DNA from 3 places in the Reinekea thalattae genome. Region 2 is predicted to be linked to each of the others. Evidence: predicted binding sites of a transcription regulator. Region 2 holds the regulator's gene; each other region holds the start of a gene.

The links. Region 2 encodes FliA, which starts transcription of late flagellar genes. Its sites were predicted from a motif close to CTAAAGTTNNNNNNNNNNCNGCCGATA; they were not measured.
Region 1: FME95_RS02320 (DUF5610 domain-containing protein) is a predicted target of FliA. The motif match lies at 2,399-2,425, and genes of this name have one in related genera.
Region 3: fliS (flagellar export chaperone FliS) is a predicted target of FliA. The motif match lies at 2,053-2,079, and genes of this name have one in related genera.

The regions. Positions count from the first base shown of each region.
Region 1 covers NZ_VKAD01000001.1:494,772-499,168, forward strand. The annotation lists gene yaaA (peroxide stress protein YaaA) at 1-543, shown strand, start outside; gene FME95_RS02310 (YajG family lipoprotein) at 606-1,184, shown strand; gene FME95_RS02315 (LysR family transcriptional regulator) at 1,242-2,168, opposite strand; gene FME95_RS02320 (DUF5610 domain-containing protein) at 2,489-3,604, shown strand; gene FME95_RS02325 (chemotaxis protein) at 3,879-4,397, shown strand, end outside.
Region 2 covers NZ_VKAD01000001.1:231,521-235,917, forward strand. The annotation lists gene flhF (flagellar biosynthesis GTPase FlhF) at 1-1,075, shown strand, start outside; gene FME95_RS01140 (MinD/ParA family protein) at 1,240-2,064, shown strand; gene FME95_RS01145 (RNA polymerase sigma factor FliA) at 2,088-2,813, shown strand; gene cheY (chemotaxis response regulator CheY) at 3,056-3,430, shown strand; gene FME95_RS01155 (protein phosphatase CheZ) at 3,455-4,357, shown strand; gene FME95_RS01160 (chemotaxis protein CheA) at 4,370-4,397, shown strand, end outside.
Region 3 covers NZ_VKAD01000001.1:465,550-469,946, reverse strand. The annotation lists gene FME95_RS02175 (sigma-54 dependent transcriptional regulator) at 1-1,084, opposite strand, end outside; gene fliS (flagellar export chaperone FliS) at 1,548-1,958, opposite strand; gene FME95_RS02165 (class I SAM-dependent methyltransferase) at 2,243-4,342, shown strand.

The DNA.
Region 1 (4,397 bases), 260 kb from region 2:
GCGATGTTTGCATTTAAAGGCGATGTTTATACGGGTATGAGTGCAGAAACTCTAACCGCTGAACAAATCAGTGCGGCGCAGCATCAGTTTCGTATTCTTTCAGGACTGTATGGCCTATTAAAGCCGCTTGATCTAATTCAACCTTATCGATTAGAGATGGGCACGGGATTAAAAACGCAGCAGGGTGATAACCTCTATAAATTTTGGGGTGATCAGTTAACTAATCAGTTGAATGACGATATCAAAGCAGAAGGTGCCAATGTGTTGGTTAACCTAGCTTCGATTGAATATTTTAAAGCCATTCAACCGAAAGCATTAGACGTTCCGGTAATTACCCCAGTGTTTAAAGATGGGAAAAATGGCGAGTATAAAGTTCGCTCTTTTCTAGCAAAAAAAGCAAGAGGCATGATGGTTCGTTATTTGTTGGACGAACAGCCAAGCAGTGAACAGGCGTTAAAAAGTTTTAACTACGGCGGTTATGCTTTTTCGGCAGCTGAATCAGACGATACAACCTGGGTATTTAAGCGCTCGGAGCAGGCTTAATGCTCAAACTTCTGTTGAAGCGGTTTTTTAAAACAATTTTAATAACTATTTAGGGGATAAAAATGAAACAAGCGTTAAGATCTCTAGCGCTATTAAGCAGTAGCTTTATGGTTCTGCTTTCTGGTTGCTCTCAGCTGTCACCACAGTTAATCAGTTTGAATACCGATGTCGAAAGTGCCATTAATGCGCCGGTAACATTGTCGGTAAGTGTGACCGATAATCGTGCTGATAATATTATTGGTTATCGTGGTGGTGTCTATTCAGACACTTCAACTATTCAGCCAAAAGAGCCTTTGCAAGATCAGGTGGCTGATATTGTTTCTGAATTATTAGTAGAAGGTGGTGCGACCCTAACTAACGCCTTTCCACTCTATGATATAGAAATTTCTATTGACGAGTTTAGCTATAAAACTGAGCCTCAAAAGGCAAATATTATGCGCTCTACCGCGGTAGCAGAAATGAGTATCTTTATTAACAATGGTGCCAAGAGCTTTAAAAATGGTTTTAGAACCAGCGAATATATAGAAACTTTCGGCTACCCGAATGAACAGAAGAACGAGCAGCTATTGAATGGCGTATTCAGTTCGGTTATTGAGAGAATGCTTAGCGACCCAGCGTTAGAAAAATTCTTAGCTGAATAAGCTGTAGAGTCGAACTAGCTAAAGAAAAAATGCCGACCATAAGGTCGGCATTTTTCGTTATCGTTTGGCTGATTTGACTGGCAGATCATCCAAATTATTGTTTTCGAAATAACTGGCCATAAAATCGACAAAGGCGCGACTTTTGGCTGACAAGTAACGATTCTCTGGATAAACCACGTGAATGGTGCGAGTTGGGAAGTTAATTTCTGGTAATAGCTGCACCAGCTTGCCACTGTCTAGATGTTGTCTGATTAAATAAAGTGGCAGTGCGGCAACGCCCATACCATTCAATGTTGCTTCACATAATGTATCTAGGTCGTTAACAGTAAAGCGACGTTCTTTATTTGCCAGCCCAGCTTCCTTGATAAAACGCTTAATCCAACGAGGTTCGGCAAAATCGATACCGGATACCATCAATAGGTGATGGTCAATTAAGTCATTCAAGTGCTGAGGTGTGGAGTGGCTATCTAAATAATCTTTAGAGGCAACTAAAACAACTTTTTGCCGTGCGACAGGCCGTGCGACCAGTCGACTGTCTTGCAGTGAGCCTAGGTGGATCGATAAATCGATGCCGTCACGCACCAAATCCAATCCTTTATCTGCCAGCGTTAGATCGAAGTTTACGTTAGGGTACTGTTTTAGAAATTCAGCAAAGATTCTCATTAGCATGGCTCGACCAAAGGTCGGCGTCGCAGATATTCGTAATGTGCCCTGAGGTGAAGTTTCGAGATCTTTCACCATGTGTTCGGCTTCTTCTAAATCTTCTAATAACCGGCTGCAGCGATTGTAAAATAGCTGGCCTGCTTCGGTAGGGCTAACAGAGCGAGTTGTACGGTTAAGCAGGCGAACCCCTAAGCGATCTTCTAATAGACTGATTTGTTTGCTGACCGCAGAGGGCGTAAGGCCCATTTGATGTGCAGCATTAGTAAAGTTGTTCGCTTTGACGACGGTAGTAAAAATAATAAGTGAGTCCAGACGCGCCATAAGTTGGGATCCTGTTTGCTACTGTTAAAGCGCTATAATAGTCACTTAAAGGGCTTTTATCTAGGTTATTGTTGAGTAAAATTTGATAATAAGGCGAATTTGTTGGTGATTATCAATTTTTAGGCTCTTATTGTTTCCTGCTGCTAGAGCGGAACCTAAATAAAGGGCACTAAATAAAGGACATAGATAGTGATAATGGCGAGGTGTTCTAAGCTTCTGTTAAATTCTTGCTTTAGTTATCCATTATTCGGCCGATAAAAAGTTAGGCTATTTTAAATTTATGCATACCCTTAGCGCGTATTCAACAGGAGTCTTCTGCCGTGAACAACTACAACCTTGGGTCTGGTTATTATCCAGATAACTATGCTTCTCAGTATCAATATGGCTCGGCTAATTCAAAACTGCAGTCGCCTGAAGCAGCACAAAAGACGGAAGCAAGTTCAACTGAGCAAACAGATTCCACGTCACGCGCTGACAATTTTAATGTCGATGCCTTGGTTGACCAGCTTTGGTCTTTTGCCTCTTCACGGGTTGCTAAGGCAGAAGCTGATGGCGCCAGTGAAGAAGACATTGCTCAAATGTGGCAGGATGCTGCCAGCGGTATTGAGAAGGGCTTCTCCGAAGCTAAAGAAGTCCTAGAAGGCATGGAGTTGCTCGACGAACCTCTTAAGATGAAGATTGACTCAGCCTATGGCCAGTTGGTTGATAAAATTGATGAATCACTGCAAGCGCTGTCAGGTGATGTGTTGATTGAACCGAAAGAAAAGGCATCGACAACCTATGTCTCAGCCTCCTATGTTGAAACATCCTCTCTTTATACCAATCGTTCATCAAGCTCCCAAGGTATAAATGCTTATAGCCAGTATCAGTACCAGAGCCAAACATTTGAGCTCGACTTAGTGACAAAAGAAGGCGATAAAATTCAGATTCGCTCAGCTGTAACCGAAGAAAACTACGCAGCTTATGGTTCCGATAATTCAGCGTCGTCTGTTCAGTGGGGTGCCAGCGGTTCTAGTGATTACAGCCTTTATATCGAAGGTGACCTGAGTGACGAAGAACGCGCAGACTTAGAAGCACTGCTTGAGCAGGTTAATGAACTGGCGAACGAATTTTATAACGGCGATTTAAATACGGCCTTCAGTATGGCGCAGCAAATCGGCATTGACGGTACTTCGTTAAAGTCGATGGATCTATCTATGACTGAAGTCGAAGCCAGCCGAGTGGGCAGTTACGTCAGTAATGTTCCAGAGTCCGATTCTACTAGCCTTCCTAAGGGACTAGAGCCATTAAAAGATTACGCCGATCGTTTGTTAGCTGAGCAACTGGAGTGGCAAAGTAAGTTTGAATCCGATCGAGGGCTACTCACCGCCTTATTGAATCACCCGATGAATCAGGGTGACTTAGGTGATTTTGTTTCTCAAATGTTAGGCGAGTAATTCGCTTAGTGTATCTGTTGAGCCTCTACGCTTTGCTAAAGCGGCTCAATGGTGGTTTTTGGGTGTGTTTCGTTAGCCTATAGGCTAGGTGTTAAGTGTTATGTGCGTAAGGCTGTCGCAGTCATTCGTATCTCTTGGAATTTTGTCTACACTTAGGTTATTCGAGCATTACCTATATTAAGTTATGTAATTAGTGAGTTTTTAGATGTCAGATATTTTAAAAAATGTAGATAGCCGAACCAACCTTGTAGGGCAGAACCGACTGGAGCTCTTAATGTTTCAGTTGGCGGGTCGGCAAAAATTTGCGATCAATGTGTTTAAGGTTCAAGAAGTACTGACATTGCCTCAGTTGACTCTAATGCCGCATCGTAATAAGGCCGTTATAGGTGTGGTTTATTTGCGAGGCCGCTCATTACCGGTGATTGATCTAAGTTTGGCCATTGGTATGCGGCCAATTCAGCATGATGAAAATTCAACCATCATAGTGACGGAATATAATTCGACCGTACAGGCTTTCTTGGTCGGCGCTGTAGATCGTATTGTTAATTTGAACTGGGAACAAATTAAGCCACCACCGAGTGGTACGGGTCATCATCATTACCTAACAGCGATCACGCAGTTAGAAGAAAAAATCATTGAAATTATTGATGTTGAAAAGGTGTTGTCAGAAATTTCGCCATTGAGCACTGAGTTACCCGATCATATTTTGGAAGATGATTTTGTAAATAAAGCCCATGGCAAAGAAATTGTTATGGTCGATGATTCATCGACTGCGCATGCTCAAGCCAAGGCT
Region 2 (4,397 bases):
CCAAGAGCGAGTAGAGCCTTCGTTTGAGCGTTCAAAACCAGCATCACGTTCTAACGTGGTTGCTCACCGAGCGCCACAAAAGGTTGAGTTCGATGCCGACTATCAGCCTAATGGCGCTCAGCCAGATTATGCCGAATACGAAGACTATTTAGAGCCAGAACCGGAACAAGGTTTGGTGTCGTCTGATATCAGCTTGCTTCGTCAGGAAATTGACGGCTTAAAGGGTATGTTAAAAGCCCAAGCTGAGCAGCTTGAAGATCCAGCAGGGCCAACACAGTTTTCGCCTCAGTATGAGCGCTTAGAGTCTCGCTTGTCGGCATTGGGCTTTAGCTCGCGCCTGACTAAGCGTTTATTATCGCAATTCGATAAAGAAGAGCCGATCGAAACAAACTGGCGCAAAACGCTATTTCGTTTGTCTTCGTCTATTTCAACACCGCTTTATGAACCAATGGCTAACGGCGGTGTGTTTGCATTGACCGGCCCAACGGGGGCGGGTAAATCGACTACCATTGCTAAGCTTGCGGCATTAGCAGTACGCGATCATGGCATCGATTCGGTGGCGTTAATTTCGTTAGATTGGCATCAGGTTGGTGGTCAAGAAATCTTAAGCTCAGTGTCTGAAATTTTAGGTATTGAGTTCCATGCGTTATCAGAAAAAGATTCGTTGTCTGAAGCGTTGGTGAAACTAAGCGGTAAGCGTTTGGTGTTGATCGACACCAGTGGTAGCCGAGTCGCGGTTAATCATTGGAACAAGCTGATGAAAAAGCCAAGCTTGAGCAATCGTATTCGTAAGCTCTTGGTGTTGCCTTCAAATATGAATCAGGGTTCGGTGAATCAGTTTGTTGATTTACACGAACAAAAAGATTTTGCAGCGGTTATCTTGTCTAAGCTGGATGAGTCGATGAGTTTTGGTAGTGTTATTGAGCCAGTACTAAAGTATGGCTGGCCGGTATGGTTTTGCACTACCGGGCAAAATATTCCCAAAGATATAGAGAAGGCAGACTCGAAAGCGTTGATTGGTTACCTCGTCGAGGCGCTTAAAAAAGACGCCGCACCACTAGCAACGGCGGGTTAATCCGGTTGCGTTGGCAGGTAGTTGATCAAAAAATATCATTGGTTTTTTCACCAATGTTAAAATATATTGAGAATTCACTCAGAACAGCATGGCATTGAGACCGAGCAATCTGCATTTTTTAAGTGCTGATCTATACTGAGTGATATTGAGGATATAGGTAATTCATGAGTAGTTTGAACCCAGTACAGGTTGTAGCTGTCACAGGTGGTAAAGGCGGCGTTGGTAAAAGCAACGTCTCTGTGAATCTCGCCATTTCTCTTGCCGAACTTGGTAAGCGAGTTGTTATTCTGGATGCCGACTTAGGTTTAGCAAATTTAGATATATTGCTTGGGCTATCAGTTAATAAAAACTTAGGCGATGTGCTCAACGGTGATGCTGAGCTTGCTGATATTATGGTTGAAGGCCCATTGGGTATTAAGATCATTCCGGCGTCGTCTGGTACGCAGCAGATGGCAAACCTAGGCGAAATCGAGCATGCGGGCATTATTGCGGCCTTTAGTGAGCTAGCGGATTCTATCGATGTATTAATTGTCGATACGGCTGCTGGCATCTCGAAAACCGTGACCAGCTTTGTTCGAGCCTCTCAAGAAGCCATCGTCGTTGTTACCGATGAGCCGACCTCGATTACCGATGCCTATGCCTTAATAAAAGTATTGAACCGAGACTGTCGTATGGATCGTTTCCGTATGGTCTCTAATATGGTTCGCTCAGCCAAAGATGGTCAGCTATTGTTTGAAAAGCTGGCCAAGGTAACTGATCGTTTTTTAGATGTATCTCTACAGTATGGTGGTTCCATTCCGATGGACGAGGCGGTGCGCAAATCTGTGCAGCGTCAAAAAGCGGTTCTTGAGGCGTATCCACGCTCAGAGGCGGCTGCTGCTTATCGAGCTTTAGGCCGAAAGGTTGTGACTTGGCCGTTGCCAACCACACCGAAAGGTAATCTGGAGTTCTTTGTAGAGCGACTCATTCAAGGAGCAGGAGCGGCCTGATCATGTCTGCACAGATATATGGTATGTATGAAACTGAAGCTAAAACGAAAGTAGATTACCAGCAGCTCGTCGAACAGTATGGCGTTCTCGTTAAGAGGATTGCACATCACCTGTTAGCTAGGCTGCCAGAGAGTGTTCAGCTGGACGACTTGATTCAATCCGGCATGATTGGCCTGTTTGAAGCGGCGACCAATTACGATCATTCAAAGGGCGCGAGTTTTGAAACCTACGCTGGTATTCGAATTCGAGGCTCGATGTTGGATGAAATTCGCAAAGGCGATTGGATTCCACGCAGTGTGCATCGCAATTCGCGGCGTATCTCTGATGCTATTCATACCATTGAAATGCGCGAAGGCCGTGACGCTACAGACCAAGAGGTCGCCGATGAGCTTGAGGTTAGCCTGCCAGAATATTACGGCCTGCTAAAAGATACTCAGGGCTCTCGGCTGTTTAGCTTTGAAGAGCTAATAGAAAACAGTCACTCAGATACCTACGATACTACCCACCCCGATATTACTGATGAGGCTGCACCTCATTCAGGTCATCAAAATACACAGATGAACGTTCAGTTGGTCGATGCCATGAAGGCTCTGCCAGAGCGTGAACAGCTTGTCTTGTCGTTGTATTATGATGAAGAGCTGAATTTAAAAGAAATTGGTGCAGTATTAGATGTCAGTGAATCGAGAGTCAGTCAGATACATTCTCAAGCGACTTTGCGGTTGCGAGCAAAAATGCGCGACTGGGCATAATATCGCTGCAAAATTTTCTTTTTTACTCATTATTGTAAACTTCTCATTAAATTAGCCGATATAGGTAGCACCTGTATCCGCTGATTAATGGTAACCTTTGTTCGCGATTTCTTTTCCTCGCGTTCTTGTTAAAGAAATACGGGGAAATGAATGATTTAGTGGATAGCACCGTAGCACGGTCTATTATGAAGAGTGGAGTGGTTGTCCGGATAAGGCTATAGGAGGTCATCTTGGATAAAAATATGAAAATTCTAGTTGTCGACGACTTTTCAACGATGCGTCGTATTGTTAAAAATTTGTTACGTGACCTAGGGTTTACGAATACACAGGAAGCAGACGACGGCGCCACGGCTTGGCCGATGTTGCAAAGCGGCGATTTTGACTTCGTTGTGACGGATTGGAACATGCCAGGCATGACAGGTATTGAGCTATTGGGCCACATCCGTGCGGATGAGCGTCTTAAAAGCATGCCTGTTTTGATGGTGACTGCAGAGGCAAAACGCGATCAGATTGTGGCTGCAGCTCAGGCTGGGGTTAATGGTTACGTTGTTAAGCCATTTACTGCCGCCGCGCTAAAAGAAAAAATTGAAAAGATATTCGAGCGTGTTGACGGCTAGCTTGACGGAATTACGGGGGACGTTATGAGTGAGCTCGCTCAAGTCTCGAATGAGTTTGTAGACCTGTTGAAAGATCAGGCTGCAATCTTATTGGAGCATGTAGAAGGCGGCAATATAGAAGCTGCAGTTACAGTATTAAGCAAGTTACAGCAAGCCCGTACTCCGGAAATCGCTAACGATGATGACTTGATGGAATTGCTGCGTAGTAAGGCTATGGATCTATACAGCAATATTTCCAATGGTGAATTTAAAGAAGCCATGGAAAACCTGCAGCAAATGCAAGATGTCAGGGATAAAGGTCTCTATCAAGAAGTCGGCAGACTCACTCGTGCGCTGCACAGTGCTATTACAAATTTCCAAATAGATGCTGCCTCAGAGGAAGCCACTTCGGAAATTACCGACGCGACTGATCGCTTAGGTTATGTCGTTGAGCTAACCGATAAGGCGGCGAATAAAACCCTAGACTTAGTCGAAGAAAGCCTCCCCATTGCTGATGCTGTTCAACAGGAAGCAGAAGAGCTTCAGGGTCAATGGCAGCGGCTTGTTCAGCGTGAAATGACACCCGATGAATTTCGTGTGCTCTATTGGCGCTTGGATGAATATTTTAAAAAATTAACCACTGACAGTCGCCAGTTGTCGTCTAACATGACAGAAATACTGATGGCTCAAGACTTCCAAGATCTGACTGGACAGGTCATTAACAAGGTAACGTCGTTGGTTAAAGAGGTCGAGGCAAGTCTTGTTGATCTTGTTTATATGGCCAGCCAAGTTGAAGCGATCACCGGTATCGTAACAAAAGGTGAAGGTTTGCCAGACGCTGCCGATATGGATATGAAAGGTCATGGCCCGCAACTGGATAAAGACAAAGAAGATGTGGTTGCCAACCAAGACGATGTAGACGATCTATTATCAAGTTTAGGTTTTTAAAGGACATAGGATATGGGCTTCGAAGCAGATGATGAAATCC
Region 3 (4,397 bases), 230 kb from region 2:
TGCCTGGCCATTCGTACTGAATCAGGCTCATAATGGCAGCGGAATTAAATCGGATTGAGCCACGCTTTTCATTCTCTAAGCGAGAAATCAACTCATTGAGCAGTAAAGGGATATCCTCACTGCGCTCGCGCAACGCGGGCATCTCAATCGGGAAAACATTTAAACGGTAGTACAAATCTTCGCGGAACGTTTCTTTAGTGATCATATCTTCAAGATCACGGTGAGTTGCAGCAATAACACGAACATCGGTGGTATAGGTTTTCGTACCGCCAACTCGTTCAAAGGTTCTTTCCTGCAACACTCGCAGCAACTTCACTTGCATGTTGAGCGGTAAGTCACCGATTTCATCTAAGAATAAAGTACCACCTTCGGCCATTTCAAACCGACCCGCTCTGGAGGTAATAGCGCCGGTAAAGGCACCCTTTTCATGACCAAAGAGTTCACTTTCGATCAGTTCAACAGGAATCGCGCCGCAGTTAATTGGCACAAACGGCTTATTTCGGCGATGAGAGTTATAATGCAGGTTACGAGCAACCACCTCTTTACCGGTACCACTTTCACCGGTAATTAATACCGTCACTTCTTTATCTGCAACTTGAGTCATCATTTCACGCACGGATTGAACCGTACGACTACTGCCAACTAAGCTACGGAATAAATTCACTTCACGTCGATTATCGCGACCACGAGTCAAATTATACTGTTCTCGATACATCTGTGCGCGATGCAATGTATCAAGCAACTTGTTGTAGGTTGTCGGCATAGCAAGTTTGGCGATCACACGAGAGCGTAGCTCATCATCCAATTGCTCAAGCTCAGTATGCTCCTCAGCAATAAGCATAATCGGGATGCCAGCATCCCAGTCTGTCAGTGCTTTCACGGTCGCTTCTAGTTCATCGCTCAGCCTACCCAGCATCACACCAACCAAGCTTGCTGGTGAATCCACTGCATTAGAGGCCTGCTCAAACCAGTCTTTACCTTTCACGGTGATTAATTCTTCACCTAAAAAATCGAGAATTACTTTCATATCACGACAACGCTGCTCGTCATCATCTATTAAAAGTAATTTAATTTCTTTCAACATCTAATTAGCCTCGAACGGTCAAATCAGCGAACTGACCTTGAAAAACAAACACTGCCAAAATATCGGTATTCTTAATATACAGAAGTAAAGAGCGATTTGAAGTGATAGTCAAATAAATGACTGATTTTTATGTAATACAGAGATAAAAACGGTAGGTTTTCGGTGCAGGCAAGACTTTTAAGCGCTTTATCGACATCTGATTGACACAAAATCGATCAATTGATAACTGCATTGACTGCACCATTCTCTCATTTCATTACACTTGTTAATAAAGGTAGGATGGTGCAGCTGAATTATGTCAATTCATCAACGTCAACGGCTCAAACAATCAAATAACTATCTAATCGCTAATCGGTAAAAAAATAACCATCTCGTCGATAGAATAGCCTTTGCCACGCAGGACACTGCTGATCAAATGCATAACCAAGCCGATCGATAGTTGCAACGACCACAACGGCTAAAGTTAAATTCGACCTTCCTGCTTTAATGAATCTAAGGCTTCATCACGAATTTCATCCCAGGCGCTTTTAATTTGACCTAATAGTCCGCCAACTTCGTCTAGCAATGAAATGTCGTTTCGGATGTTCGCTTCAAACAGACGTCGAATCATATAGTTGTAGAGTCGCTCAAGGTTTTGAGCCAGCTCACCAGCATCCAGATTCAAACTATCTTGCAGACCACCAACGATCGATATTGCAGAATTAATTTGATTATTCTTTTTATCATATTCTTTGCGCTCAATATGACCCTTTGCCGCAGCAATGCGAGCCGTCGCACCTTCAAACAAAAGCTGAATGAGACGATGCGGATCGGCGTCCACAATCGATGTCTCAGTGCCAACGGACTTATACTGGTTAATGCCCTGTGCGTACATTAATCTACCTCATTTCCCAACGTGATCGGTTTGGTCTGTTTATCATCAAGTGATCTAGCTGCTTGGCGACAACAAATTATCAATACAAAAACCTTATCGGCCTGAGCACGAATAATTTTAGTACTTTTTCTCACACTCGCCTGTATCACTGGCTATTAACCCCTCTGGCACGCCCTTTGCTCCACTGTAAAGAAAGGTAACGAGCTGAATAAATAGCGGTCATAAGTTGCCGAAAGAATTCATTAAACGGCAATAAATGAGTCAACCAAACAAGGGTATTGGTTATGGAACAGGCAATTCAACATTTGGATTCATGGTCAACTAAACTGCCTACTGCGTCGAATCGTGATGACATTTATCATGACACCAATGCAGCGAGCAATTTAGAACAGCATGCGCTTTACCATTATGAGAAAAGCCTAGCAGAAAGCACACGCAATGAAGATTGCGCCATGCATCGTCAAAAAGCTAGAGACTACGCCAACCAGTTAGTTACGCTACATAAGCATAAAAATTCACAAAGCTGCAGTATCGCTTTGAATTTGCTTGGGCGTATCGCACTGGACGAAGGCTTTTACTCGCTTGCGTTTCAACACCTAGAAGAAGCCACCAGTCTGGCACCCAACTCAGCAGGCAATTGGTATTCCTTAGGTCACGTGCATCTAGCCGACCAATGTTACGATCAGGCTTTAGAATGCTTTACCAAAGCACTCGATATATCTCCTAACGAGACTCGCGCTGCAATATCAATAGCCTACACGCTTTATAAAAAAGGCTTAACAGTTGCCGCTTTTCAGGCGTACCGAAAGCTGTTCCATGTGCATCCAGAAGATCAGCACGTTCAAGCAAAGCTGTTTGATTTGGTTCACCAAATCAAAGCGGATTATTACCAAGAAGAGCTTGAACAGGATGTGATCAGCTGGCTGATGCTCGATGACGTTAACAGCCAAAAGTTAGCGCCTCTGACCATTTCATTGTTAACGCATAAATACGATCTAAAAAACCCAAACGCAGTTTTAGACTTACAAGACTTAGCTATTGATCCACTGCTTAGCCTCGCCTTAGCGAAGCTATACGTGACCGACAAAAGCCTTGAAGAAGTCATTATCATTATTCGAAAACAACTGCTGCTGAGCGCGATTGCCGGTGATTATCAAGACAGTAAATTACTCGACTTAACCATAAACATTGCTCAGCATTCGCAACACAATGAATACATTTACGCCTACCAAACCGATGAGTTAGAGATTCTAAACCTGCTAACAGACTCTCTTAAAAAGCTGAGCCAGACCGACTTACAGTCGCACTCGAACGTTGCTTATCTATTTAGTTTATACGCCATGTACGAATCCCCTACTCAGATCAGCAGCTTACTTAAGATCAGCTTTGCCGATGTCTACACTTGGCCTGATGAGGTAAAAACTTTATTTAAGACAACCGTGCTCGACTTCAAAGCAGAAATTGCCGCAGCAGATGAATTAACGACACTGACCAGCATTTCAAATGAAATTTCATTGGCTGTAAAAGCACAATACGAAGCTAACCCCTATCCTCGTTGGTCGCATCTCGGCTATAACACACCGACCAATTATGGCCGCGCACTTGAGCAAGAATTAGAAAATTTTAGAGCGCCAGAATTTTTTAACATGGGCGCCATTAAGGTACTTATTGCTGGCTGTGGTACTGGTCAACATGCTTTGCGAGTGGCGAAATATTTTAGAAACGTTGAAGTCACTGCCATTGACATAACTCGTCGCTCTTTAGCTTATGCACAAAAGAAAGCCGAACAATATGGCATTGAAAACATCACCTTCATGAACTTGGACATTCTCGACTTGGATGCACTGCAGGGCGAGTTTCATGTTATCGAATGCTCCGGTGTTCTGCACCATATGCAAGACCCTTCCGTTGGACTAGCGAAGTTAAAAACCAAATTAGCAGCTAATGGCCTTATTAAGTTAGGCCTATACAGTGAAGTGGCCCGCAAGCCGATTCAGCAAGTTAGGGCCTTGTTAGATCAATACCAAGTACCAACGAACCTAGAGTCGATTCGAACCTTACGTCAATCGATCATTGAAGATAAATTACCGATTGATAATAAAGGTATTTTGGAAAGCCAAGATTTCTACTCAGCCAGTGGTTGCCGAGATCTATTGTTTCATGAGCAAGAATTGCTGTTTTCGCCACTAAAAATACAACAGCTCATTAGCGAGCACGATTTAAGATTTTTAGGTTTTGTATTGCCAAGTGATAAAAAGGCTGACTATTCAACGCGCTATCCTGACGATGCTAAACGGATCGACTTAAACAATTGGCAAGAATTTGAATTGCAGCATCCGGCGATGTTCTCTCAGATGTACCAGTTCTATTTGCAACCCTGTTGATCGTACCCAATAAAAAAGGCAGCCTAGATCTAGGCTGCCTTTTTAACTTCTAACT